2 regions of the Bacillus sp. SORGH_AS_0510 genome follow, and region 1 is predicted to be linked to the other one. Evidence: a T-box and tRNA genes for the amino acid it is inferred to sense, from the RefSeq annotation. Region 1 holds a T-box; the other holds one or more tRNA genes.
The links. The T-box of region 1 lies ahead of QE429_RS08680 (valine--tRNA ligase). A T-box ahead of a tRNA ligase gene usually reads a tRNA of that ligase, here a tRNA-Val.

Region 1 (14,673 bases):
GAATTAACGGTTGTTCTATATGCCTTCAGTGTGTTGTTATATTTCTTTGATTTCATTCACCATAACCGGAAGGCGAACCGAATTGCCTTCTGGTTACTTGCATTTGTATGGGTTTTACAAACGGTCTTCCTATTTTTCTATATGACGAAAACAGGAAGGTTCCCTGTATTAACTATTTTTGAGGGACTCTATTTTTATGCCTGGGTATTAGTAACATTGTCAATTGTGATTAATCACTTACTACGAGTCGATTTTATCGTCTTTTTTACCAATATCCTTGGCTTTACCGTTATGGCCATCCATACTTTTGCACCGATGCAATATCATTCACAGATCATGGCAAAACAGTTGGTGTCGGAACTACTATTAATCCATATAACAATGGCGATTCTTTCGTATGGGGCCTTTTCACTTTCGTTTGTCTTTTCAGCCCTTTACCTGCTTCAATACGATTTATTGAAACAAAAAAAGTGGGGAACTCGGCTAGTAAGGCTGGCAGATTTAGATAAACTCGAAAGGTCATCTTACATAACAGCTGTCATTGGTGTCCCGATGCTACTCCTTAGTCTAATTTTAGGCTTACAGTGGGCCTTTCTAAAGGTACCTGGAATGCCGTGGTATGATATGAAAATTATTGGGTCGTTTTTATTGCTTACAGCTTACAGCATTTATTTATATCTCCGGATCGGAAAAAATCTATCTGGCAGGAAATTAGCCATTTGGAATACCGCTTCTTTTTTAATAGTATTAATTAACTTTTTCTTATTTGGTCGATTATCATCTTTCCATTTATGGTATTCATAATCCTAGGAGGCAGTCATGAGAAAAATTATTGTAGGTTCTAGACGGAGCAAATTGGCATTAACTCAAACCAATTGGGTGATTGAACAGCTGAAGAAGCTGGATCCCCGCTTTGAGTTTGAAGTAAAAGAAATCGTAACCAAAGGCGATAAAATCCTTGATGTTCAACTTTCAAAAGTGGGTGGCAAAGGGTTATTCGTTAAGGAAATAGAGCAAGCTATGCTTGATAAAGAGATTGATATGGCCGTTCATAGTATGAAAGACATGCCAGCTGTATTACCTGAGGGTCTTACAATCGGCTGTATTCCTTTCCGTGAAGACCACCGTGATGCTCTGATTTCGAGAGATCATGTGAAATTGAAAGATTTAAAGCCGGGTGCCATTGTGGGTACGAGCAGCCTTCGCCGCAGTGCTCAAATATTAGCTCAACGTCCTGACTTAGAGATTAAATGGATTCGCGGAAATGTCGATACTAGACTAGCAAAATTAAAGGAAGAAGAATATGATGCCATCATATTAGCAGCCGCTGGGCTTTCCCGTCTTGGATGGGCAACAGACGTTGTAACTGAATTTATTGATGCAGATATTTGTATTCCGGCTGTCGGCCAAGGAGCATTATCTATTGAATGCCGTGAGGATGATAAGGAATTACTAGAACTATTTGAAAAATTCACTTGTAAGAAAACAGAAAGAGCGGTCCGTGCAGAACGTGCCTTCCTGCAAAAAATGGAGGGTGGCTGCCAGGTGCCAATTGCCGGCTTTGCCCGTGTGGATGAAAATGACGAAGTCGTGTTGAATGTACTCGTTGCTTCTCCAGAGGGTCAAGAGATCTACAAAGAGGAACTAAGAGGCCAAAATCCGGAAGAGCTTGGTGTGCAGGCTGCTGACTTATTAATTGAAAAAGGAGCCAAGGACCTGATTGAAAAGGTAAAACGGGAGCTTGAAGGTCGATGATCCAATCGTTGCCCCTGCTTGATAAAAAGGTTCTTGTTCCAAGAGGGGAGAGCCATGCAAGATCCTTTTCACAGCTTGTGGAAAGAGAAGGAGGGATTCCTATTGAAATCCCTCTTATTGCCTTTCGACCCGTTGAACAAATCGATCGCTTTCAAGACTCCTTGAAGGCCCTTGATACATATGACTGGATTATTTTTACGAGCAATGTAACGGTTGAAACCTTTTTTTCTTTTTACAAAAAAGAAATGATAGGCGAAGCTTTTCCGAAAATCGCTGTGATTGGTAAAAAGACGGCAGAGGTTTTAATGGAAAAAGGATTGACTCCTGCATTTATCCCATCTGCATATGTAGCAGAGGTGTTTGTGGAGGAGTTTCAGCCCTATATCCAACATGGTATGCGGGTTTTGCTACCAAAAGGAAATCTTGCGCGGGAATACATTTCGCAGGCTTTGACAGAAGTCGGTGCTGTAGTGGATGAAATTGTTATTTACGAAACATATCTGCCCGATGAAAGCCGAGAAAAATTGGCTAGAATGTTAGCAGTTGAACAGTTGGATATTTTGCTGTTTACTAGTCCTTCTACAGTGGACCATTTGATGGAGGTAGTTAACACGTACGGACTCGAGCAACAGCTGAAAAAGTGTGTTATTGGTTGTATTGGACCGGTAACAGAAAAAAAGCTGGCGGAATACGGACTGCCTGTTCATGCTTCGCCACAAGAATATACCGTTAAAGACATGATAAAAAGCACAATTGCTTACTTAGATAGGGAGGAAACATAAATGGAACTTCAATTCAAACGTCACCGCCGCCTGCGTTCTAGTGCCAGCATGCGCGCGCTTGTTAGAGAAAATCATCTGAAGGCGGAGGACTTTATTTATCCGCTGTTTATTTATGAAGGGGAAAACATTCGCAACGAAGTGTCGTCAATGCCGGGTGTATTCCAGGTATCAATCGATCATCTTCATGCAGAAATGGAAGATATCGTGGCACACGGTATTAAGTCTGTTCTATTATTCGGTATTCCAGCGACTAAGGATGCTTGTGGTGAACAAGCCTACCATGACCACGGGATCGTTCAGGTAGCAACACGTTATATTAAAGAGCATTTCCCAGAAATCATCGTTGTAGCAGATACTTGTTTATGCGAATACACAAGCCATGGACACTGTGGTGTTGTGGAAGGCGAGAAGATTCTAAACGATGAGTCATTAGATCTTCTTGTAAAAACAGCTATTGCACAAGCTCAAGCAGGGGCTGACATTATTGCGCCATCTAACATGATGGATGGCTTTGTGGCTGCGATCCGTGCGGGTCTTGATGAAGCTGGTTTTACAGAGATTCCAATTATGTCTTATGCCGTGAAATATGCTTCTGCATTCTACGGACCATTCCGTGAAGCAGCAGAAGGTGCACCACAATTCGGTGACCGTAAAACCTATCAAATGGATCCTGCAAACCGCATGGAAGCATTCAGAGAAGCGGAATCAGATGTGGCAGAGGGTGCGGATTTCTTAATTGTTAAGCCAGGTATGCCATACCTTGATATTGTTCGTGATATGAAAAATACCTTTAACCTGCCTATCGTTATTTATAACGTAAGCGGTGAATACTCCATGATTAAGGCCGCTTCTGCTAACGGCTGGATTGACGAGAAGAACACAGTGCTTGAAATGTTGATGGGGATGAAGCGCGCGGGTGCAGACTTGATCATCACCTATGCAGCAAAAGATGCGATTCGCTGGTTAAAAGAAGACCAATAATCATTTTTGAAAAGAGGGAAAAGGATGCGCTCGTATACTAATTCGATTGAAGCATTTAAAGAAGCCCAAAACCTGATGCCCGGCGGCGTAAACAGCCCGGTTCGTGCATTTAAATCAGTAAATATGGACCCGATTTTTATGGAAAGAGGAAAAGGGTCTAAGATTTATGATATCGATGGCAATGAATACATCGACTATGTTCTTTCATGGGGACCACTGATTCTTGGTCATACCAATGACCGTGTTGTAGAAGCGATGAAAAAGGTAGTGGAGCTTGGCACAAGCTATGGTGCTCCTACCTTGATGGAAAATGAGCTGGCAAAGCTTGTAATTGAACGTGTTCCATCGATCGAAGTCGTTCGCATGGTATCTTCCGGTACAGAAGCAACGATGAGTGCTCTTCGTTTAGCAAGAGGCTATACAGGCCGTAATAAGATTTTAAAATTTGAAGGCTGTTACCACGGTCACGGGGATTCTCTTTTAATTAAAGCGGGTTCAGGTGTGGCTACGCTAGGTCTTCCGGACAGCCCTGGAGTTCCACAAGGTGTGGCATCAAATACGATTACCGTGGCCTATAACGACCTTGAAGGCGTAAGATATGCGTTTGAACAATTCGGTGATGATATCGCGTGTATCATTGTTGAACCTGTGGCTGGAAATATGGGTCTTGTTCCTCCACTTCCAGGCTTCTTGGAAGGGCTGCGCGAGATTACTTCAACTAACGGGGCATTGCTTATCTTTGACGAGGTTATGACCGGTTTCCGCGTGGGCTACAACTGTGCACAAGGATTCTTTAATGTAACACCTGATATTACGTGTCTTGGAAAAGTAATCGGTGGCGGACTTCCAGTAGGAGCATACGGTGGTAAAGCCGAAATCATGCGCCAAATCGCTCCAAGCGGGCCAATTTATCAAGCAGGAACTCTTTCAGGTAACCCGCTTGCCATGACAGCCGGATATGAAACCTTGAGCCAATTAACTCCAGAACATTATGAAGAGTTTATCCGCAAGGGTGATCTTCTAGAAAAAGGCTTTAAGGCAGCTGCGGAAAAATATGATATTCCAATCACATTCAACCGCGCTGGTTCCATGATTGGTTTCTTCTTTACCAATGAAGAGGTTGTTAATTTTGAAAAAGCAAAAACATCTAATTTAGATTTCTTTGCTGAATACTACCGTGAAATGGCGGAGCAGGGTATCTTTTTACCACCTTCTCAATTCGAGGGATTATTCTTATCGACTGCCCACACGGATGAAGATATCGAGAAGACAATTCAAGCAGCGGAAGTTGCTTTTTCGAAGCTTAAATAAAATTTGGAGCACTCACCTGAATTTTGGTGGGTGCTTTTTTTGTGGGGTGGGTGTATTGGTTGGTAAAATATGGAAAAATATCCAATATCCTCGAAAAATGAGCCAATCTCCATCGAAAATCAGCCAATCTCCATCGAAAATCAGCCAATCACTAATAAAAATCAGCCAATCACGTTTAATTTTGAGCCAATCAATTAAAATTCATTTTATAAATACCAAAATTTGTGTAAAAAGGCGTACATTTTGGTGTGAAATTACACTCCGTCATACCGGTGAACTGATTTATCGGCGAATTCTCCCATGTTATCAGCGAATTCCAATCCTCTATCAGCGAATTTTCCCATGTTATCGGCGAATTCAGACCTTTTATCAGCGAATCTGAAAATCGACCCAAGTTTGCAACCGAATACGAACGAATCAAACCAGAATAACCCTAATTCTTTTCCTTCCACCATAATGTTTTTATCATAAATAAATCCCTTCGTTCATAGAGTGAAAGTGACATAGTGATTTTGCGTGAAGGATACGAAAGGAGGAGTCGCTTTGTCCCAAGAGAATCAATCGTGCCTACGATTTTCTTTGGAGGAATCTTTGTGGTTTAGAAAAGGACAGGAAGTCGAGGAACTTCTATCGATTTCTCTAGACCCGGATATTACCATCCAGGAAAACGATCAGTACGTAACCATACGTGGTTCGTTGGAGCTTACCGGCGAATATAAAAGTTACGAATCTAGCAATGAGGGCGGGGACGACGAAGTAACGTCCCAAAAGTTTGTCGAGAGGGTGGCTGAACGCGAGGAAGAAGGTACTTGTGAGTTTTCACATCGTTTCCCAGTCGATATCACCATCCCGAATAATCGGATTCAAAGCATCTATGACATCGATGTTCTCGTGGAATCCTTTGACTATTCAACGCCAGAGCGCAGTTGTCTCAAGCTATCTGCTGAGCTGACCATCAGTGGGTTATATGGCTCGGAGCAGCAGCAACAAGAAGAACAACCAGAGTATGAGATACTTAACCGTTACGAAACAGAAGAAGAAGAGGAAGAAGAAGCAGCCATTGAACAAGCGGCTGTCCAAAGCACATACCAGAACAACTATTTATTCGAAGCAGAGGCAAGAAAGCAACAGGAAGAAGAAAGTGTGGAAGCTGTGCCGAGATTTCCAACTTTCAACTATCAGCCGTCAGCAGAGGAACAGGAAGAATATGAACCTGCCTGGGCAAGAAGCGAGCCTAGTCAGCCGGTTGAAGTTGAAGAAGAAGTAGTGGTTGTTCATGAAGAGGCAGCACCACAAATAGAGGTAGTCTTCGAAGAGGAAGTCGTACACGTAGAAGAAAGCTCTTCTTCATCCTCATCTGATGAACCACCGAAGGCGAAAAAGAAAAAGCCAGCCAAGAAGAAGAGTATGACGCTCACGGAATTTTTTGCAAGGAAAGACGAAGCCTCTGACCAAGCGAAATTAAGAGTTTGTATTGTACAAAAAGGCGATACCGTAAATACCCTTGCAGATCGTTATGATGTAACGGTACAAAATCTATTGCGCGTTAACAATCTAGAACTCAATCAAGATGTGTACGAGGGGCAGGTCTTATACATCCCAAGTGCATTTGTAAGTAGATAATGATTCACAAAAGGTGAGCGGGTTTTCTTTGACCTGCTCAGCTTCTTTTAAAAGCTAATTCGGCTTTTTCATTGAAAGAAGGGCGAATTCAAATGAATGAGACCAATCTAGTACAACAACTGGCACCGATTTTACAAAACTATTATATTGAACCTCATTTTGTTGAGGATTATGGGACGGTTCAAAAAATTTACTCCCATAAAGGGACATTTGCCTTAAAGAAAATCAATCCTGCTATTGGGACGGATTTCATTCGTCATGTGCATCTACTTTATCAAAAAGGGTTTAATCGAATCGTGCCAATTTATCCGACGATGGACGGCAGGTATGCCGTGCTTCACGAGAATGAATTGTATTATCTGATGCCCTGGATGTCTAATGATGTAACAAGTAACCGTGAAACTACCAATCAGCAATTATTTCGCGAATTAGCAAGGCTCCATACTCTTTCGGCAAAAGAAGTAACGGTCAATAAAGAAGAACGAACGGAGCATTATGAAAAAACGATTCAGCAAATGGAAAAACATCAAGAATTCCTTGAGGGCTTTATCGATCAATGTGAAAAAAAGACCTACATGTCACCGTTTGAACTGTTGTATTGCATGTATTACAACGAAATAAGCCAGGCGCTAAGGTTTTCCAAGTCAAAGTTTGAAGAATGGTACGAAAACACAAAGGATACTGAAAAAGCTCGCATGGTGATTACGCACGGGAAATTAGCTGCCGAGCATTTCTTATTTGATGATCGCGGGTACGGCTATTTCATTAACTTTGAGAATGCCCGATATGGTTCGCCCATCCATGATCTTCTTCCGTATCTTTCTCGTGCCATCAATACGAGACCGAAGCGGAATGATACAGCGATTGACTGGGTGTATCATTATCTAAAATATTTTCCATACAAGCCGGATGAGAAGCTATTATTCTTCAGCTATTTAGCCCTTCCGATACCGATCATTCAGGTGGCGGAAAGCTATTACCGCAAGCAGAAGCCCAAGAATGAATTGAAGTATGTGACCCAGTTACAACAAAAGTATTGGCATTTAAAGAATTCGGAGTATATTGTGATGAAAATGACGGAAATTGAAAATGCACAGAAAGCAAAAGAAGGAGCCCAGCAGCAGTCATAACTCTGCAAGATGGGCTCCTTAAACTATGTCAAAATAGATAGAAACAGCAATGACAAGAAAACAGGTTAATAGCAATACATCGAAAATAGTTGGTAAAAGCAATGTCCGGATAAATTGAAAAATAGTAAACGGAACAATCAACTGGGCAGCAATCCTTCGGCACGTAATGAACCAAGGTTTGTATTTGTACTTATGAAAATTCCTCTTCATCCCAGAACCTCCCCATTGGGATTTGACATTTATTTATATATATTCCAAATGCCCATAGAAGTTCTCCATTAAATACATACAGTATAAAAAATAAAAAAATTGGTTATCATGATTGACGTCAAACCCTTTTTTTCGGTAGTATAACTATATAATTTAAAAAACAAAGCATAGACAGGGAAGAGTACGATGCCATCCTGCTTTTAGAGAGGGAAATCATTAGCTGAAAGATTTCCTAAGAGGAACATCAGAAGGTCGCCCTAGAGCTTCTTTAGCGAACGGATTCAATGATCCTATTAGTTGAAGACGGATGAAATCCGTTATCCCGTTAAGTGCCAATCCAGTTTTTTATGGATTGGAAAAAAGGTGGTACCGCGAAGCAAACTCCATTCGTCCTTTTATGACGATTGGGGTTTTTTGTTTTTCAGTGGAAAGGATTACAAGAAGGAGGAAGTAACATGGAAACAAAAGGATTAACAATGCCAACGAAGTACGATCCACAGACAATAGAAAAAGGTCGTTATGACTGGTGGCTGCAAGGAAAGTATTTTGAAGCGAAAGATGATGAGGGAAAACAACCGTATACCGTTGTTATTCCACCACCAAACGTAACAGGAAAGCTTCACCTAGGTCACGCATGGGATACAACCCTTCAAGATATCGTTACACGAATGAAACGGATGCAAGGCTATGATGTCCTTTGGCTTCCTGGTATGGACCATGCCGGAATTGCCACACAGGCAAAGGTAGAACAGAAACTGCGCAGTGAAGGCAAGAGCCGTTACGATTTAGGCCGTGAAAAGTTTGTTGAAGAGACATGGAAGTGGAAGGAAGAATATGCTTCACACATCCGTCAGCAATGGTCAAAGCTTGGCTTAGGTCTTGATTACAGCCGTGAGCGTTTCACATTAGATGAAGGCTTATCAGATGCGGTTCGCGAAGTATTCGTTACCCTTTATAATAAAGGCCTAATCTATCGCGGCGAATATATCATTAACTGGGACCCTTCAACAAAAACAGCCCTATCTGACATTGAAGTTATCTACAAAGATGTTCAGGGTGCCTTTTACCATATGAAATATCCATTAGCAGATGGTTCTGGCTCGATCGAGGTTGCAACTACACGTCCAGAAACCATGCTTGGTGATACAGCGGTTGCGGTACATCCGGAAGACGATCGCTACAAGCATTTGATTGGAAAAACAGTCATTCTGCCAATCGTTGGCCGTGAAATTCCAATTGTTGCAGACGATTATGTAGATATGGACTTCGGTTCTGGGGCAGTAAAAATTACACCTGCACATGACCCGAACGATTTCGAACTAGGGAACCGTCACAATCTTGAGCGTATACTTGTGATGAACGAAGACGGTTCTATGAATGACAAAGCAGGAAAATATAAAGGCATGGATCGCTTCGAATGCCGTAAGCAAATCGTGAAAGACCTTCAAGAACAAGGCGTTCTTTTCAAAATTGAAGAGCATCTTCATTCCGTTGGTCACTCTGAGCGTAGTGGTGCAGTAGTTGAACCATATCTTTCTACACAATGGTTTGTAAAAATGCAGCCGCTCGCTAATGAAGCGATAGCCCTACAAGAGAAAGAAAATAAAGTAAACTTCGTTCCTGACCGTTTTGAAAAAACGTATCTACGTTGGATGGAAAATATCCGCGACTGGTGTATTTCACGTCAGCTCTGGTGGGGACACCGTATTCCAGCTTGGTACCACAAGGAAACAGGAGAAGTTTTTGTAGGTCATGAAGCACCAGCAGACGCAGAGAACTGGGAGCAGGATAAAGACGTACTTGATACTTGGTTCAGTTCAGCATTATGGCCGTTCTCAACCATGGGTTGGCCTAACAAGGAAGCCGCCGATTTCAAACGCTACTTCCCAACAGACGTTCTTGTAACGGGTTACGATATCATTTTCTTCTGGGTATCCAGAATGATTTTCCAAAGTATTGAATTCACTGGCGAGCGTCCATTCAAAGATGTTCTGATCCACGGTTTGGTTCGGGATGAACAAGGTCGCAAAATGAGTAAATCGCTTGGAAACGGTGTCGATCCAATGGATGTGATTGATCAATACGGGGCAGACTCCTTACGATACTTCCTATCAACAGGATCGTCACCAGGTCAGGACTTACGCTACAGCACCGAAAAGGTAGAGGCAACTTGGAACTTTGCGAATAAAATTTGGAATGCTTCCCGTTTTGCCTTAATGAACATGGATGGCCTAACCTACGAAGAAATTGATTTCAGTGGTGAAAAATCAGTAGCAGATAAGTGGATTTTAACAAGATTAAATGAAACGATCGACCACGTAACAAAGCTTTCTGACCGCTATGAATTCGGTGAAGTAGGCCGCGCGCTATACAACTTCATTTGGGATGACTTCTGTGACTGGTACATCGAAATGGCGAAACTTCCATTATACGGTGAAGATGAAGCGGCTAAGAAAACCACTCGTTCCATTTTAGCTTATGTATTAGACCAGACGATGCGTCTATTACATCCGTTCATGCCATTCATTACCGAGGAAATTTGGCAGAACCTTCCACATGCTGGAGAGTCCATTACGACAGCTGCATGGCCAGAAGTAAAGCCAGAGCTTTCCGATGAACAGGCTGCACAAGATATGAAGCTTCTCATGGAAATGATTCGTGCGGTACGAAATATTCGTGCGGAAGTAAACACACCAATGAGCAAGAAAATTAAAATGCTGGTTAAAGCGAAGGACGAACAAGTTCTAAAAGCGATTGAAACGAATCGCAGCTATATCGAGCGCTTCTGTAATCCAGAGGAATTACAAATGGGCATCGATATGGAATCACCTGAAAAAGCGATGACGGCTGTTATTACAGGCTTAGAAATCATTCTTCCGCTTGAAGGTTTAATTAATATCGACGAAGAAATCGCTCGTCTTGAAAAAGAATACGAGAAGTTAAATAAAGAAGTAGAACGTGTCCAAAAGAAATTAAGCAATGAAGGCTTCATGAAAAAAGCACCTGAAAGTGTCGTTGCTGAAGAGCGTGCCAAAGAACAGGACTATCTAGAAAAGAGAGGCATTGTTGAAGCACGCATTAAAGAATTAAGAGGGTAATAACAGTTGGTGAGGCGAATTCCAGATTGGAATTCGTCTTCCCTTTATAAAAAGAAACTAAATGGGGTGTCAGGAATGTTTACAACATATAAAGAAGCCCTTGACTGGATCCATGCAAGATTACGGCTTGGAATTAAGCCGGGTTTAAAACGGATGGAATGGATGATGGACAAGCTGGGGTCCCCTGAAAACAAGATCAAAACGATTCATGTAGGTGGGACAAACGGAAAAGGGTCAACGGTCACCTATCTCCGCAATATTTTAGAAGCAGCAGGCTATACAGTTGGTACCTTTACCTCACCATATATCGAGCAATTTAATGAAAGAATTAGTGTCAACGGAAAACCAATCTCAGATGAGGAATTAGTCAAACTCGCAAATGTGATTCGCCCATTGGCAGACGAATTAGAAGAAACAGAGCTTGGTGGACCGACTGAATTCGAAGTCATCACCGCTATGTCTTTTTATTATTTTGCTGAGATGGGAAAAGTGGACGTGGTTGTTTACGAAGTAGGGTTAGGGGGACGATTTGATTCTACGAATATCATTCATCCACTAACCTCAATTATTACCAATATCGGTTTGGATCACACGAATATCCTTGGAAACACTTATGAGGAAATTGCTTTTGAAAAGGCAGGAATCATTAAGGAACATACTCCAATTTTTACTGCTGTTAAACATCCAGGCGCCTTAAAGGTAATTGAAAAACAAGCTGAAAACATGAAGGCCCCTATTTACCGATTGAACAAGGAATTCTTTATCAGTGAACACGAATCAAAGGCAAAGGGCGAGATCTTCAATTTAACGACACCAACACAAACCTTGTATGGGATTGAAATCAGTATGATCGGTAAGCATCAAACTGAAAATGCAGCCCTTGCTGTCTGTGCTGCGGAATACTTAAATCAAGAGGGCTCGTTTGCAATTTCCGAACAAGCCATTCGCGATGGTTTAAAAAATGCCTACTGGCCAGGAAGATTTGAAATCTTATCAGATAAACCGTTAGTTATTATCGATGGGGCTCACAATGAGGAAGGAATTACTGCCTTAGTACATGAGTTATCCACCAGATACCACGAAAGAAACATTCATATTGTATTTGCAGCATTAAAGGATAAAAAGCTGGATGAAATGATTGCTAAGCTCGACCAAGTGGCTAATCAGATTTCCTTTGTCAGCTTTGATTTTCCGCGAGCAGCGGCTGGAGAAGAATTACTGAAAATCAGCCAGTCCTCTAATAAAGTGGCTGTTTCGGACTGGAAAACCTATTTATTAGAGGAAATCGAGACTCTAGATTCTACTGGTATGCTCGTAATCACTGGTTCACTCTATTTTATTTCTGAGATTAAACCACATTTATGTAAATATTTGAAAAATATGACGATTTCTTTGTGACAAGCCAATATAAAAGTGGTAAAATATTTTTATCTTGAATTAATGATAATTAGAGGAGGTGGGTTTAGATGGTTAAACCACAAACAAAAAAAGCGATATTTCTTGCATGGTTCTTAATAGTTCCAGCAGGTCTGTGGTTTACTTATCAAGCGTATCCTCCTGATATTTCCGGGTATTGGATAGATCTATTGGCATTTTTACTGTTAACCTCTGTGGTTGCCTCCATGCCAATTGTTATTAATGAAACGTTTATTTTTTTAATTCAATGGGTGGCCCTAGCTACCTTTTTGCGGTTTGGCTTGTTTATTGAAATTATCTTTGCACAAATTGCGGTTGTTGTATTATTGCTAAAGCTAAGGATACTTCGTAAAGGAGAGTATTTCCGCCTGCCGCTTAACCTGATTATGTTCTTTTTTGTTTCATTTTTAAGTGGTGCATTTTACTATTTAGTAGGAGGCCGAACAGGTCTCGGGCTACAAACTAATGCTAATTTTTTGTTACTTGCTGGCTTGTATGCAGTTTTAAGCTACACCTTAAATCAAATCATTCTAGCTTTTAACGTATATGTCATCTATAAAATTAAGGGATCTTTTTTTGGAAAAGAATTATTTGTTGAGACAATTACAACAATTATTACCTTCCCAATTGGATTTGTTTTGTACATTCTCTATAATAATAACCAGGTAGGCTTACTTTCTCTACTATTTGTTGGAGTTCCGTTTGTAAGCCTATCTATGGTTTTTAATCTGTATTATTCTAGTGAAAAAATCAATGAGTACCTGCAAAAAGCAGCGGAAATTGGCCACAAGATGGCCGAAAAGCTACTTACAAACGATGTAGTTGACCTATTCATCCAAAAGTTAACTGAAATGCTGCCAGTTGATTATGCCTATATCCTTGAGGCTAATGGTGATGAACTGAAATTGATTCGCCACCTTGAATCTGGGAATACGATTTCAAATGTCAAACATTCAATGAGTATCCATGAAGGAATTAGTGGGATGGTTTGGGCTAACCGAAAGGCTTTTTTATTTAAAGCAAAGAAGGATTGGATCCAATATTCAAATGACTACATTCCAAAAGATGCTGAAAGCATTCTGGGTGTTCCTATTATTAGAAGTAAAAAGTTAATTGGGGTCTTATTGTTAGCATCTAGAAAAAAACGTGCATATGAAAAATCTCAGCTAATGATAATTGATATTCTATGTTCTCATTTTGCCATCGCAATAGAAAATGCCCGTCATTATGAATTAACAAAGAGACAGAGTGAAAGGTGTTCTTTAACGAACTTATACAATTACCGCTACTTTGAGAACATGCTAACTGAGGAATATGAGAAACTCACTCGGTTTGAGCGTAAAGTGTTGTCATTAATCATTCTCGATATTGACCACTTTAAACAGGTAAATGATACCTACGGTCATCAAAGCGGAAACGAAATCCTTTGTGAACTGGCAAAACGTCTAAGTAATCTTGCTGGAGGACTTGGAACTGTAGCCCGTTATGGTGGCGAAGAGTTTGTTGTCCTGCTACCAGATGTAACAAAAGAAGAAGCATATCAAATGGCTGAACTCATCCGTCAATCCATCGCAAACTGGCCGTTTTGTATAAGTCAGTCATTAGATCAGAAGCATCAACAGGTGAAAATCACCGCTTCTATCGGAGTGGCAACTGCGCCGGAAGATGCTGAAGATCCATTAGCATTGATACGTCATGCAGACAGAGCTCTTTATGTTGGGGCTAAGAGGGCTGGACGCAATCGGGTGGCGGAGTATTCTTCATGTTAAAAAGGAGTGAGACTGTTTATAAAACAGTCTCACTCCTTTTTGTTTATTTATAATCAACATTATTGATTACTGTATTTATATCATCTCCCCAGTTAATTTGGAAAGTTGAAGGGATGTAAGTTCCACATTCTGATTTAAAGACTGCGTCGGTTACCCTATAAGGAGACGTCGTACTACCATTTACTTTCCCATATACTAATAACTTCCCTGCTGGATTACTTGTAGAAACGGAAATGCTCCCAGCAGTCAAATCGCCTCGTACACACATTTTAGAGGAAGATCCTATTGATAACGATTTAGCCACTGTGGCATTTCCTCCAATCTGTATTCTAGATGTACCATAAATATCTAAATGGCCACCGAAATATGCATTATCCTTAGTTTCCACTTTAAAATTCAATGCCTTATTCATATTATTTCCGATGGAAATTGGTCCCTCAGCATGAATGGAAATATTACTTTTATTATTTTCATTACCTGTCCCAACTTGAGTAAATGAACCTGTAGTATAAATAGTTTGAGTTGACTTTTTAAATAGATTATTTCCATTGAAATTCCCGTTTCCAATTATATAAACTTCGGTGCAATCCAGAGTAGT
Region 2 (14,673 bases), 1.6 Mb from region 1:
TCCTAGGGGGAAAGAAATTGGGGAAGAAGCAGCTTTGGATGGTAATTGCTGCCCTTATTTTGGTGAATGTCCTAACGATTGCTTTTTATCAGTCAAGAGTAAAAGAAGCAAGCGGGGCAGCGATGAGCGAGGAAAGCGTTGCAACAATAGGGAAAACGGAGATTTCTAGGCAAGATTGGCTAAATGAATTAGAAGCCAAATATGGAAAAGATGTTTTAAAGGAAATGATTGATCAGAAGGTTGTAACAGAGACCGCAGCTAAGTACAAAATAAAAATCTCAGATCAAGAGGTTGAGCGTGAATTTAGAATGCTCCAAACGACTGTGGATCCACTTAGTCAAAAGAATCATGCGAGCGAGAAAAAGTGGAAAGAAGAAATACGTAACACCCTTCTGTTAGAAGAGCTTTTAACAAGAGATGTGGCAGTATCGACGAAAGAGTTGAGAAGGTACTATGCGGAAAACAAAAGTGTTTTCAAGGTTCCTACTGCTTATCATCTATCACATATTATTGTGAAAACAAAAAATGAAGCAACAAAAGCATCGAAAGAGCTAGCACATGGGTCTAGTTTTTCCGCATTGGCCATGGAGCGTTCGATTGAGGAATTCTCGGCTAATGAAGGCGGAGATATCGGATATATTACGGAAGAGGATGAACGCTATCCAAAAAAATATATCGAAACGGCTAAAAGGCTGAAAAAGGGAGCATATAGCAAACCGTTAAAGGTTGAAGACGGATATGCCCTAATAAAGCTTGAAGGAAAGCTAAACGGCAAAAGCTATTCCTTTGATGAAGTGAAAGAACAAATACGCAGACAAATTGCCCTTGAGCAAATGAAAACCCCTGCAAACGCTTCAACATTTTGGGACGAAGCTGGGGTAGAATGGTTCTACGGCAAAGATAAAAACAAAGATTAAGAAGAAGAAAAAACACAGGGGAACTTCTGTGTTTTTCTTTTACGAAATTTGCGGAAAATTTAATTATTTTAGTGAGTTAAAACGATTGACAAAACAAGTATAAAACTGGTAAATTTGTGATAAATCCAATAAAAATACTCGGAATAGAGGTGCCAATATGGTTCGTGTTGCAAATTCAGTTGCCGAATTAGTCGGCCAAACTCCTATTGTAAAATTAAACAGATTAGTAGATGAAAATAGCGCTGAGGTTTACTTAAAGCTGGAATATTTTAATCCGGGCAGCAGTGTAAAGGATCGAATCGCATTAGCAATGATTGAAGCAGCAGAGGAAAAAGGCTTAATCAAGCCTGGAGTAGATACAATCATTGAACCTACTAGCGGAAACACTGGAATCGGACTTGCGATGATTGCTGCAGCAAAGGGATACAAAGCAGTTTTTGTTATGCCCGAAACCATGAGTTTAGAAAGACGCAACTTGCTTCGCGCTTATGGTGCAGAATTAGTATTAACCCCTGGTCCAGAAGGAATGAAAGGGGCAATTGCTAAGGCGGAGGAACTTGTAAAGGAGCATGGTTACTTCTTACCACAGCAATTTAAGAATGAAGCAAATCCTGAAGTTCACAGAAGAACAACAGGTAAAGAGATTGCTGAACAAATGGACCAGTTAGATGCTTTCGTTTCAGGAATTGGAACTGGTGGAACCATTTCAGGAGCAGGTAGTGTGCTTCGTGAAAAATTCCCAGAGGTTACAATTTATGCGGTAGAGCCACAGGATTCACCAGTATTATCCGGTGGAAAACCAGGCCCGCATAAACTCCAAGGACTTGGAGCTGGATTTGTTCCTGATACGTTAAATACCGATATTTATGATGAGATTATAAAGGTTGGAACAGAAGAAGCTTTTGAAGCATCACGCCGTGCAGCGAAGGAAGAGGGAATTTTGGGTGGAATCTCTTCAGGTGCAGCTATTCATGCAGCTTTAGAAGTGGGTAAGAAGCTTGGAAAAGGGAAAAAGGTCTTAGCGATCATTCCAGATAACGGTGAGCGTTACTTAAGTACACCACTTTATCAATATGATGTTGAGTAAATAAATAGGAGGAGGCATTGGCAATTGCCAGTGCTTCTTTTTTTATAGCTGTGTTAAAGAACAGTGTTGATTTATACATCCTGTTAATTGGAACGGAAGGCACGAAGACTCCTGTGGGAGTATGGTTCAGGGGAAACCCCGCAGACGCTTGCGTCGAGGAGGCCCGCCGAAACACCCACGAACCGCTCGCGTCTGGAGCGGAAATCAACAGGCAAGTTTAACAGAGCCTTTTTTATAGGAATATATAAAATTCGACTTCGGGAATTGTCCAGCTCCAGCGCCTAGCCAGTTTTCACCCTGAATATTCTTTTATGAGTATCTTGTAACAATCATGGTTTGATAAAGCGATGATTGTTACAGCACCGGTCAAATAACCTTCGGCAAGTAAAGTCAAAGAGCGACTTTTCTTGCCGAAGAACATTTGCCTGTCGGGGCTGACCAAGGCGCTTGCGCTTTTCTTTTAATATGAAACTATTTGTCATTTCATGTATGATAAAGGGAGTGAAATATTTTAGCTAGGAGGAATTGGGTTGAACGCACACCAAGGACAAATCCATTGTGGACCTTATACCTTAGACTTTACAAAGAAAACCATGATTATGGGCATTCTAAATGTCACTCCAGATTCCTTTTCGGATGGTGGGAAATATAATCACATTGATAAAGCCATCCTTCGTGCAAAAGAGATGGTTGCGAACGGTGCGGATATAATAGATATTGGTGGAGAATCAACCCGGCCAGGATTTGCAGCTGTTTCCGTGGAAGAAGAGCTAGAGCGGGTCATCCCTATGATTAAGGCTGTATCCCAACATGTCCAAATACCAATCTCTATTGATACCTATAAGGCAGAGGTTGCCAAACAAGCCCTTGAAGCTGGTGCTCATATTATAAATGATATTTGGGGTGCGAAGGCAGATGATCAAATGGCGCACGTGGCAGCTCGATTTGATGCTCCCATTGTGTTAATGCACAATCGCCATGATCGTAACTACCAAGTTTTCATGCGTGATGTCATTAATGACCTATATGAAAGTATTGCGATTGTAAAAAAAGCAGGGGTCAAAGATGAAAAGATTATTCTTGATCCAGGAATCGGATTTGCACGAGATTTTCAGCAAAATGTGTTGACGATGCAGAATCTAGATAAATTAGTGATGCTTGGCTATCCCGTTCTTTTAGGAACATCAAGAAAATCCTTAATTGGACAAGCCTTAAACCTCCCTGTGGAGGAAAGAATGGAGGGTACAGGTGCAACCATCTGTTACGGAATACAAAAAGGCTGCCACATCATTCGTGTGCATGATATTAAGGAAATGAGCAGAATGGCGAAAATGATGGATGTGCTAATGGGAAAGGGTGAAGCGCTTGGATAAGATTTTTGTCAACAGAATGGAGTTTTACGGATACCATGGTGTATTTCCTGAAGAAAATCGCTTAGGACAACGATTTGCGGTTGATTTAACTGTATCCGTTGACTTAAGAAAAGCAGGAGAAACAGATGAACTGGAGCACTCTGTCAATTACGGTGAACTCTATCAGGTTTGCAAGGAGATTGTTGAGGGGAAACCGTATAAGTTGGTGGAAGCTGTTGCCGAGCAAATTGCTTCAAGTATATTAGAGCAATTTGCATTAGTCCAAGATGTAACGGTAAAAGTGATTAAACCAGATCCACCTATTCCTGGTCACTACCGGTCGGTTGCAGTTGAAATTATGAGGAGTAGATCATAGTGGAAAATACAGCATTTATAGCTCTTGGTTCTAATATGGGAGATCGCTATGGGAATCTAATGAGTGCAATTAAACATTTATTAGATTATTCACAGATAGAGTTAGTAAATTATTCCTCTATCTATGAAACAGATCCTGTTGGTTATGAAGACCAGGATTTATTTTTAAACATGGTAATCGAGATTCGAACAGCATTTAGTGCAATGGAACTATTAGATGTCTGTCTGAAAACAGAATTAGTTCTTGGAAGAAAAAGGGAAGTAAGATGGGGCCCACGTACAATTGACCTTGACATTCTCCTTTATAACCAAGAAAATATTGAAACAGAGAAACTAGTAGTTCCGCATCCGAGAATGCTAGAACGGGCATTTGTTATGATTCCGCTTTTAGAAACAAATCGAAACATCAGTATTCCAGAAATGGAAAAACCTCTTACAGCATGGTTAAATGCAATACCTGATAAAGAAGGAGTCCGAATATGGAAGCAGAAAAATGGGGAAGACGTATTCGAGCCTATCGAAAGCTAAAAGGTTATACACAAGAAGGCTTCTCGAGGGAACTAGGTGTATCAGTGTCAATATTAGGAGAGATTGAAAGAGGAAATCGTCTGCCTGCAGAAGATTTACTAGAGCGTATTGCTCACTCCTTAAAAATAACTATAGATGATTTAAGTCCGAAAGAATAAGGAGGGCGTAATAGTTGTTAAAGATCGGCGATATTGAAATGAAAAATCCTGTTGTCCTAGCACCAATGGCCGGTGTATGTAACTCAGCATTCCGTTTGACGGTCAAAGAATTTGGAGCAGGCTTAGTTTGTGCTGAAATGATTAGTGACAAAGGAATCGTTTTAAAAAATGAAAAAACAATGAATATGCTCTATATTGACGAGCGTGAAAAGCCACTAAGCTTGCAAATTTTTGGCGGTGAAAAAGATACACTCGTAGAAGCAGCGAAATTCGTAGATAAAAACACGAATGCAGATATCATCGATATTAATATGGGCTGTCCGGTTCCGAAAATTACGAAATGTGATGCTGGGGCGAAGTGGCTGTTAGATCCCAATAAAATCTATGAAATGGTTTCTGCTGTTGTTGCAGAGGTAGAAAAACCAGTTACAGTTAAAATGCGTATGGGATGGGACGACGAGCATATTTTTGCGATTCAAAACGCCCAGGCTGTTGAGAGAGCAGGCGGTAAGGCAGTTGCCCTTCACGGTCGTACGCGTGTTCAAATGTATGAAGGAAAAGCAAACTGGGATATCATTCGTGAAGTTAAACAATCTGTTAACATTCCGGTAATCGGTAATGGGGATGTGCAAACACCACAGGATGCGAAAAGAATGCTAGATGAAACTGGTGTTGATGGCGTCATGATTGGCAGAGCAGCTCTAGGAAATCCATGGATGATTTACCGTACGGTTCAATATTTAGAAACAGGTAAATTAATGCCAGAGCCTTCTGTGCGTGAAAAAATTGATGTATGCATCCTGCACCTAGATCGTCTTATTGCACTTAAGAGTGAGTATATCGCTGTACGGGAAATGCGTAAGCATGCCGCTTGGTATTTAAAAGGTGTTCGCGGAAATGGAACAGTCCGCAATGCTATCAATGAGTGCAATACAAGAGAAGACCTAGTCATCCTTCTTAACGGTTTGGTTGCTGAAGTGGAAGAAAAGGAACAAAGTCAATTAATCGTAGGTTAATTTGACAATGAATCTCTCTTTTTCTATACTATTTTTGTTTAGAATGAAGCTGCCAGTAGAATAACTGGCAGTTTTTATTCTATTTACGTACTTTTTTGATGTCTGAATTCTTAAGTTTGTGTAAAATAATATAGTATGTAAAAAAAGTGATAATGCGCGGATTTGTTTAGCGTTTTACATAATAAAAAAATAAATGGAGTTGATAGCTTTGAGTCAGGAAGAATTAAATGACCAACTGAGGGTCAGACGCGAAAAAATGAGCAGTATGCGTGAACAAGGACTTGATCCTTTCGGTAAGCGTTTTGACCGTTCTCACAGCGCAATGGAATTGATTAATCAATATAGTGAAACAGAGAAGGAAGAGCTTGAAGCCCAGAATGTTTCTGTTTCTTTGGCAGGCCGTATTATGACGAAGCGTGGTAAAGGGAAGGCCGGATTTGCCCATATTCAAGATTTAACTGGTCAGATTCAAGTGTATGTTCGTCAGGATGCAATTGGTGAAGAGTCGTATAAGATATTCGATTCTGCAGATTTAGGCGATATCATCGGCGTAACGGGTACTCTATTTAAAACCAAAGTCGGTGAGCTTTCTGTAAAGGTTGAGAATTTTGAATTCTTAACAAAAGCACTTCGTCCACTTCCAGACAAATTCCACGGTTTGAAAGATGTAGAGCAGCGCTACCGTCAGCGTTACTTGGATCTCATCATGAGCCAAGAGAGCAAGGCGACATTTATTGCTAGAAGCCGTATTATTCAATCGATGCGTCGTTATTTAGATAGCCACGGCTATTTAGAGGTGGAAACACCAATGATGCACTCTATCGCTGGAGGAGCATCCGCTAGACCGTTCATTACACACCATAATGCTTTAGATATGCCACTATTTATGAGGATTGCAATTGAGCTTCACTTAAAGCGCCTTATCGTTGGTGGTCTTGAAAAGGTGTATGAAATCGGCCGCGTATTCAGAAATGAGGGAGTGTCAACACGCCACAACCCTGAATTCACAATGATTGAATTGTATGAAGCGTATGCAGATTACAGAGATATCATGAGCTTAACAGAAAACCTAATTGCACATATTGCAGAAGAGGTTGTAGGAACTACGACTATTCAATATGGAGACTATGAAGTAGATCTTAAACCAGAGTGGAAAAGACTTCACATGGTAGATGCAATTAAAGAATATACAGGTGTAGACTTCTGGAAAGAAATGAGTGTTGAAGAGGCACGTCAACTTGCAAAAGAATACGGCGTAGAGATTAACGATAACATGCTTTATGGTCATATTGTTAATGAGTTCTTCGAGCAAAAGGTTGAGGAGAAACTGATTCAACCTACATTTATTTACGGTCATCCTGTAGAAATTTCGCCATTAGCGAAAAAGAATGAGGAAGATCCTCGCTTCACAGATCGTTTTGAATTGTTTATTGTAGCTCGTGAGCATGCGAATGCCTTCACAGAACTAAATGATCCAATTGATCAAAGAGAACGCTTTGAAGCACAATTAAAAGAACGTGAACAAGGAAACGACGAAGCCCATATGATGGATGACGACTTCGTCGAAGCATTAGAATATGGAATGCCGCCAACAGGTGGACTAGGAATCGGTATTGACCGCCTAGTAATGTTGTTAACCAACTCACCATCTATTCGCGACGTCCTACTATTCCCATTAATGCGTCATCGTTAATTTTTTGAAAAAGTGTCGGGTAAAACCGGCACTTTTCTTTTGTATCATTAGTATGAATATTTTTACTTTAGATAAATAAGAATAAAAGCGAAAAAGGCTATTGCGCCCTAGTGATAATGGTGGTATATTAATATCTGTTGCTGCGAGACAGTAACACAGCAAGAAAAAAGAAATTAAAAAAGTTATTGACTTTCGGTTGATAACTTGGTAAGATAATAAAGTCGCTTTTGGGCGACGGTGAGATTGTTCTTTGAAAACTAAACAAACAAAAACGTCAACAAACAATAACATTTAACTTCTTAAATGAAGTTAGCCAACGTAACAAAATGAGCTAATCAACTTTCTTGGAGAGTTTGATCCTGGCTCAGGACGAACGCTGGCGGCGTGCCTAATACATGCAAGTCGAGCGAACCACTTCGGTGGTTAGCGGCGGACGGGTGAGTAACACGTGGGCAACCTGCCTGTAAGACTGGGATAACACCGGGAAACCGGTGCTAATACCGGATAATCCTTTTCCTCACATGAGGGAAAGCTGAAAGTCGGTTTCGGCTGACACTTACAGATGGGCCCGCGGCGCATTAGCTAGTTGGTGAGGTAACGGCTCACCAAGGCGACGATGCGTAGCCGACCTGAGAGGGTGATCGGCCACACTGGGACTGAGACACGGCCCAGACTCCTACGGGAGGCAGCAGTAGGGAATCTTCCACAATGGACGAAAGTCTGATGGAGCAACGCCGCGTGAGCGATGAAGGCCTTCGGGTCGTAAAGCTCTGTTGTTAGGGAAGAACAAGTACCGGAGTAACTGCCGGTACCTTGACGGTACCTAACCAGAAAGCCACGGCTAACTACGTGCCAGCAGCCGCGGTAATACGTAGGTGGCAAGCGTTGTCCGGAATTATTGGGCGTAAAGCGCGCGCAGGCGGTCCTTTAAGTCTGATGTGAAAGCCCACGGCTCAACCGTGGAGGGTCATTGGAAACTGGGGGACTTGAGTGCAGAAGAGGAAAGCGGAATTCCACGTGTAGCGGTGAAATGCGTAGAGATGTGGAGGAACACCAGTGGCGAAGGCGGCTTTCTGGTCTGTAACTGACGCTGAGGCGCGAAAGCGTGGGGAGCAAACAGGATTAGATACCCTGGTAGTCCACGCCGTAAACGATGAGTGCTAAGTGTTAGGGGGTTTCCGCCCCTTAGTGCTGCAGCTAACGCATTAAGCACTCCGCCTGGGGAGTACGGCCGCAAGGCTGAAACTCAAAGGAATTGACGGGGGCCCGCACAAGCGGTGGAGCATGTGGTTTAATTCGAAGCAACGCGAAGAACCTTACCAGGTCTTGACATCCTCTGACACTCCTAGAGATAGGACTTTCCCCTTCGGGGGACAGAGTGACAGGTGGTGCATGGTTGTCGTCAGCTCGTGTCGTGAGATGTTGGGTTAAGTCCCGCAACGAGCGCAACCCTTGATCTTAGTTGCCAGCATTCAGTTGGGCACTCTAAGGTGACTGCCGGTGACAAACCGGAGGAAGGTGGGGATGACGTCAAATCATCATGCCCCTTATGACCTGGGCTACACACGTGCTACAATGGATGGTACAAAGGGCTGCAAGACCGCGAGGTTTAGCCAATCCCATAAAACCATTCTCAGTTCGGATTGTAGGCTGCAACTCGCCTACATGAAGCCGGAATCGCTAGTAATCGCGGATCATCATGCCGCGGTGAATACGTTCCCGGGCCTTGTACACACCGCCCGTCACACCACGAGAGTTTGTAACACCCGAAGTCGGTGGGGTAACCGTAAGGAGCCAGCCGCCTAAGGTGGGACAGATGATTGGGGTGAAGTCGTAACAAGGTAGCCGTATCGGAAGGTGCGGCTGGATCACCTCCTTTCTAAGGATATAAGCTGGACCTATGAGCCAGACAAAACATGTTTGTTTGATTGTTTTCTGTTTGTTTAGTTTTGAGAGTGCAATTTCTCTCTGACTAGTTGGTCTTTTACAACTAGATTTAAACGTTCTAATATTTGCTTTGCTCCTGCGCCATAGCGTATTCGAAGAGGTAACTCTTCAGCTCGTCGCAAGGCAGCATGATGCAAAAGCTCTGATGCTCAATCATGATGTGATTGAAGTCAGTAGCCTCGTTCTTTGAAAACTAGATAATCGTAAAGAAGAAAGTCAAGAAACATCGAGTAATCGCCATTTTAGTTTTCTCTCTATTATATATAGAGTAATAAACCTTTTAGGTTAAGTTAGAAAGGGCGCACGGTGAATGCCTTGGCACTAGGAGCCGATGAAGGACGGGACTAACACCGATATGCTTTGGGGAGCTGTAAGTAAGCTTTGATCCAGAGATTTCCGAATGGGGAAACCCACTGTTCGTAATGGAACAGTATCTTTACCTGAATACATAGGGTATTGAAGGCATACCCGGGGAACTGAAACATCTAAGTACCCGGAGGAAGAGAAAGCAAACGCGATTCCCTGAGTAGCGGCGAGCGAAACGGGACATAGCCCAAACCAAGAGGCTTGCCTCTTGGGGTTGTAGGACACTCTACATGGAGTTACAAAGGAACGGGGTAGATGAAGCGGCCTGGAAAGGCCCGTCAGAGAAGGTAAAAACCCTGTAGTCGAAACTTCGTTCCCTCCTGAGTGGATCCTGAGTACGGCCGGACACGTGAAATCCGGTCGGAAGCAGGGAGGACCATCTCCCAAGGCTAAATACTCCCTAGTGACCGATAGTGAACCAGTACCGTGAGGGAAAGGTGAAAAGCACCCCGGAAGGGGAGTGAAATAGTTCCTGAAACCGTGTGCCTACAAGTAGTTAGAGCCCGTTAATGGGTGATAGCGTGCCTTTTGTAGAATGAACCGGCGAGTTACGATCCCATGCAAGGTTAAGTTGAAGAGACGGAGCCGCAGCGAAAGCGAGTCTGAATAGGGCGAATGAGTATGTGGTCGTAGACCCGAAACCAGGTGATCTACCCATGTCCAGGGTGAAGTCCAGGTAACACTGGATGGAGGCCCGAACCCACGCACGTTGAAAAGTGCGGGGATGAGGTGTGGGTAGCGGAGAAATTCCAATCGAACTTGGAGATAGCTGGTTCTCTCCGAAATAGCTTTAGGGCTAGCCTCACGTTGTTAGAGTCTTGGAGGTAGAGCACTGTTTGGACTAGGGGCCCTCATCGGGTTACCGAATTCAGACAAACTCCGAATGCCAAAGACTTATCCGTGGGAGTCAGACTGCGAGTGATAAGATCCGTAGTCAAAAGGGAAACAGCCCAGACCACCAGCTAAGGTCCCAAAGTTTACGTTAAGTGGAAAAGGATGTGGAGTTGCTTAGACAACCAGGATGTTGGCTTAGAAGCAGCCACCATTTAAAGAGTGCGTAATAGCTCACTGGTCGAGTGACTCTGCGCCGAAAATGTACCGGGGCTAAACGTAACACCGAAGCTGTGGATTGACATCGTAGATGTCAGTGGTAGGAGAGCGTTCTAAGGGCGTTGAAGCTAGACCGTAAGGACTGGTGGAGCGCTTAGAAGTGAGAATGCCGGTATGAGTAGCGAAAGATGAGTGAGAATCTCATCCACCGTATGCCTAAGGTTTCCTGAGGAAGGCTCGTCCGCTCAGGGTTAGTCGGGACCTAAGCCGAGGCCGAAAGGCGTAGGCGATGGACAACAGGTTGATATTCCTGTACCACCTCTTTATCGTTTGAGTGATGGGGGGACGCAGGAGGATAGGGTAAGCGCGCTGTTGGATATGCGCGTCTAAGCAGTTAGGCTGGAAAGTAGGAAAATCCGCTTTCCGTAAAGGCTGAGCTGTGATAGCGAGGGAAATTTAGTACCGAAGTTCCTGATTCCACACTGCCAAGAAAAGCCTCTAGCGAGATAAAAGGTGCCCGTACCGCAAACCGACACAGGTAGGCGAGGAGAGAATCCTAAGGTGAGCGAGAGAACTCTCGTTAAGGAACTCGGCAAAATGACCCCGTAACTTCGGGAGAAGGGGTGCTTTTTGAGGTGAATAGCCTCGAAGAGCCGCAGTGAATAGGCCCAGGCGACTGTTTAGCAAAAACACAGGTCTCTGCGAAGCCGCAAGGCGAAGTATAGGGGCTGACGCCTGCCCGGTGCTGGAAGGTTAAGAGGAGGGGTTAGCGCAAGCGAAGCTCTGAATCGAAGCCCCAGTAAACGGCGGCCGTAACTATAACGGTCCTAAGGTAGCGAAATTCCTTGTCGGGTAAGTTCCGACCCGCACGAAAGGCGTAACGATCTGGGCACTGTCTCAACGAGAGACTCGGTGAAATTATAGTACCTGTGAAGATGCAGGTTACCCGCGACAGGACGGAAAGACCCCGTGGAGCTTTACTGTAGCCTGATATTGAATTTTGGTACAGCTTGTACAGGATAGGTAGGAGCCGTAGAAGCCGGAGCGCTAGCTTCGGTGGAGGCGTCGGTGGGATACTACCCTGGCTGTATTGAAATTCTAACCCGCACCCCTTATCGGGGTGGGAGACAGTGTCAGGTGGGCAGTTTGACTGGGGCGGTCGCCTCCTAAAGAGTAACGGAGGCGCCCAAAGGTTCCCTCAGAATGGTTGGAAATCATTCGTAGAGTGTAAAGGCACAAGGGAGCTTGACTGCGAGACCTACAAGTCGAGCAGGGACGAAAGTCGGGCTTAGTGATCCGGTGGTTCCGCATGGAAGGGCCATCGCTCAACGGATAAAAGCTACCCCGGGGATAACAGGCTTATCTCCCCCAAGAGTCCACATCGACGGGGAGGTTTGGCACCTCGATGTCGGCTCATCGCATCCTGGGGCTGTAGTCGGTCCCAAGGGTTGGGCTGTTCGCCCATTAAAGCGGTACGCGAGCTGGGTTCAGAACGTCGTGAGACAGTTCGGTCCCTATCCGTCGTGGGCGCAGGAAATTTGAGAGGAGCTGTCCTTAGTACGAGAGGACCGGGATGGACGCACCGCTGGTGTACCAGTTGTCTTGCCAAAGGCATCGCTGGGTAGCTATGTGCGGACGGGATAAGTGCTGAAAGCATCTAAGCATGAAGCCCCCCTCAAGATGAGATTTCCCATAGCGTCAAGCTAGTAAGAACCCTGAAAGATGATCAGGTTGATAGGTCAGAGGTGGAAGCGTGGTAACATGTGGAGCTGACTGATACTAATCGTTCGAGGACTTAACCAAGTTTTAAAGCGAACTCAAATGTTTATTGAACTTTCTTCTACATTATCTAGTTTTGAGAGAACGAACTCTCAAATAAAATAGTCTGGTAACTATGGCGAGAAGGTCACACCCGTTCCCATACCGAACACGGAAGTTAAGCTTCTCAGCGCCGATGGTAGTTGGGACGAAAGTCCCTGTGAGAGTAGGACGTTGCCAGGCTATCTATTATATGGAGGATTAGCTCAGCTGGGAGAGCATCTGCCTTACAAGCAGAGGGTCGGCGGTTCGATCCCGTCATCCTCCACCATATATTTTCCAAATTATTTGCCGGTGTAGCTCAATTGGTAGAGCACGACCGAATAAGCTTCCTGAAATATCATCAGCATACTGACCGAGCTGCTTCTTGATTAAGCTTTCTGAGGACAGGATGACGATAACAAGGAAAACGTGTACAATTTAATATTTTTTCCAAACTATTGCCGGTGTAGCTCAATTGGTAGAGCAACTGACTTGTAATCAGTAGGTTGGGGGTTCAAGTCCTCTCGCCGGCACCATTTTTTCTAAGAATTTATCTTTGTACGAGCCATTAGCTCAGTTGGTAGAGCCCGTTCGAATAAGCTTCAATGATTTAGCATCAGGGCACACGCCGAGCTGCTACTTGAATAAGCTTACTGAGGCGGGGGCATCCGTCGCAAATCAAAGATTAGTGAATCATCTTAATTCGAGAGCCATTAGCTCAGTTGGTAGAGCATCTGACTTTTAATCAGAGGGTCGAAGGTTCGAGTCCTTCATGGCTCACCATTTTTAAAGAATTTAGCGGGTGTGGCGGAATTGGCAGACGCACCAGACTTAGGATCTGGCGCCGCAAGGCGTGGGGGTTCGACTCCCTTCACCCGCACCATTTAAACTTAATATGCGGAAGTAGTTCAGTGGTAGAACACCACCTTGCCAAGGTGGGGGTCGCGGGTTCGAATCCCGTCTTCCGCTCCATATGTGCCGGGGTGGCGGAACTGGCAGACGCACAGGACTTAAAATCCTGCGGTAGGTGACTACCGTACCGGTTCGATTCCGGTCCTCGGCACCACTTTTAAATATATGCGCCCGTAGCTCAATTGGATAGAGCGTCTGACTACGGATCAGAAGGTTATGGGTTCGACTCCTTTCGGGCGCGCCATATTTTACGGGAAGTAGCTCAGCTTGGTAGAGCACTTGGTTTGGGACCAAGGGGTCGCAGGTTCGAATCCTGTCTTCCCGACCATTCATATTTTACGGGGCCTTAGCTCAGCTGGGAGAGCGCCTGCTTTGCACGCAGGAGGTCAGCGGTTCGATCCCGCTAGGCTCCACCAAAAAACATGTTGACAATAATTTTATTATTTGTTAACATATAAAAGTCGCACATACGACAAATTGTTCTTTGAAAACTAAACAAACAAAAACGTCAACAAACAATAACATTTAACTTCTTAAATGAAGTTAGCCAACGTAACAAAATGAGCTAATCAACTTTCTTGGAGAGTTTGATCCTGGCTCAGGACGAACGCTGGCGGCGTGCCTAATACATGCAAGTCGAGCGAACCACTTCGGTGGTTAGCGGCGGACGGGTGAGTAACACGTGGGCAACCTGCCTGTAAGACTGGGATAACACCGGGAAACCGGTGCTAATACCGGATAATCCTTTTCCTCACATGAGGGAAAGCTGAAAGTCGGTTTCGGCTGACACTTACAGATGGGCCCGCGGCGCATTAGCTAGTTGGTGAGGTAACGGCTCACCAAGGCGACGATGCGTAGCCGACCTGAGAGGGTGATCGGCCACACTGGGACTGAGACACGGCCCAGACTCCTACGGGAGGCAGCAGTAGGGAATCTTCCACAATGGACGAAAGTCTGATGGAGCAACGCCGCGTGAGCGATGAAGGCCTTCGGGTCGTAAAGCTCTGTTGTTAGGGAAGAACAAGTACCGGAGTAACTGCCGGTACCTTGACGGTACCTAACCAGAAAGCCACGGCTAACTACGTGCCAGCAGCCGCGGTAATACGTAGGTGGCAAGCGTTGTCCGGAATTATTGGGCGTAAAGCGCGCGCAGGCGGTCCTTTAAGTCTGATGTGAAAGCCCACGGCTCAACCGTGGAGGGTCATTGGAAACTGGGGGACTTGAGTGCAGAAGAGGAAAGCGGAATTCCACGTGTAGCGGTGAAATGCGTAGAGATGTGGAGGAACACCAGTGGCGAAGGCGGCTTTCTGGTCTGTAACTGACGCTGAGGCGCGAAAGCGTGGGGAGCAAACAGGATTAGATACCCTGGTAGTCCACGCCGTAAACGATGAGTGCTAAGTGTTAGGGGGTTTCCGCCCCTTAGTGCTGCAGCTAACGCATTAAGCACTCCGCCTGGGGAGTACGGCCGCAAG

Region 2: it has a tRNA-Val gene. The T-box ahead of QE429_RS08680 (valine--tRNA ligase) is inferred to sense a tRNA for this amino acid. The anticodon was not compared.

What each region holds. Positions count from the first base shown of each region.
Region 1 covers NZ_JAUTAU010000001.1:1,711,609-1,726,281, forward strand. The annotation lists gene QE429_RS08635 (cytochrome C assembly family protein) at 1-804, shown strand, start outside; gene hemC (hydroxymethylbilane synthase) at 820-1,755, shown strand; gene QE429_RS08645 (uroporphyrinogen-III synthase) at 1,752-2,537, shown strand; gene hemB (porphobilinogen synthase) at 2,538-3,518, shown strand; gene hemL (glutamate-1-semialdehyde 2,1-aminomutase) at 3,543-4,829, shown strand; gene QE429_RS08660 (hypothetical protein) at 4,899-5,027, shown strand; gene spoVID (stage VI sporulation protein D) at 5,346-6,452, shown strand; gene ysxE (spore coat protein YsxE) at 6,545-7,582, shown strand; gene QE429_RS08675 (hypothetical protein) at 7,601-7,792, opposite strand; T-box leader at 7,952-8,190, shown strand; gene QE429_RS08680 (valine--tRNA ligase) at 8,248-10,890, shown strand; gene QE429_RS08685 (bifunctional folylpolyglutamate synthase/dihydrofolate synthase) at 10,966-12,288, shown strand; gene QE429_RS08690 (sensor domain-containing diguanylate cyclase) at 12,357-14,075, shown strand; gene QE429_RS08695 (hypothetical protein) at 14,119-14,673, opposite strand, start outside.
Region 2 covers NZ_JAUTAU010000001.1:140,119-154,791, reverse strand. The annotation lists gene QE429_RS00915 (peptidyl-prolyl cis-trans isomerase) at 18-917, shown strand; gene cysK (cysteine synthase A) at 1,075-2,004, shown strand; gene folP (dihydropteroate synthase) at 2,598-3,377, shown strand; gene folB (dihydroneopterin aldolase) at 3,370-3,732, shown strand; gene folK (2-amino-4-hydroxy-6-hydroxymethyldihydropteridine diphosphokinase) at 3,732-4,259, shown strand; gene QE429_RS00890 (helix-turn-helix domain-containing protein) at 4,211-4,417, shown strand; gene dusB (tRNA dihydrouridine synthase DusB) at 4,432-5,433, shown strand; gene lysS (lysine--tRNA ligase) at 5,627-7,126, shown strand; rRNA gene QE429_RS00875 (16S ribosomal RNA) at 7,468-9,005, shown strand; rRNA gene QE429_RS00870 (23S ribosomal RNA) at 9,357-12,292, shown strand; rRNA gene rrf (5S ribosomal RNA) at 12,374-12,490, shown strand; tRNA gene QE429_RS00860 (tRNA-Val) at 12,503-12,578, shown strand; tRNA gene QE429_RS00855 (tRNA-Thr) at 12,750-12,825, shown strand; tRNA gene QE429_RS00850 (tRNA-Lys) at 12,997-13,072, shown strand; tRNA gene QE429_RS00845 (tRNA-Leu) at 13,088-13,172, shown strand; tRNA gene QE429_RS00840 (tRNA-Gly) at 13,187-13,261, shown strand; tRNA gene QE429_RS00835 (tRNA-Leu) at 13,267-13,355, shown strand; tRNA gene QE429_RS00830 (tRNA-Arg) at 13,369-13,445, shown strand; tRNA gene QE429_RS00825 (tRNA-Pro) at 13,453-13,529, shown strand; tRNA gene QE429_RS00820 (tRNA-Ala) at 13,542-13,617, shown strand; rRNA gene QE429_RS00815 (16S ribosomal RNA) at 13,777-14,673, shown strand, end outside.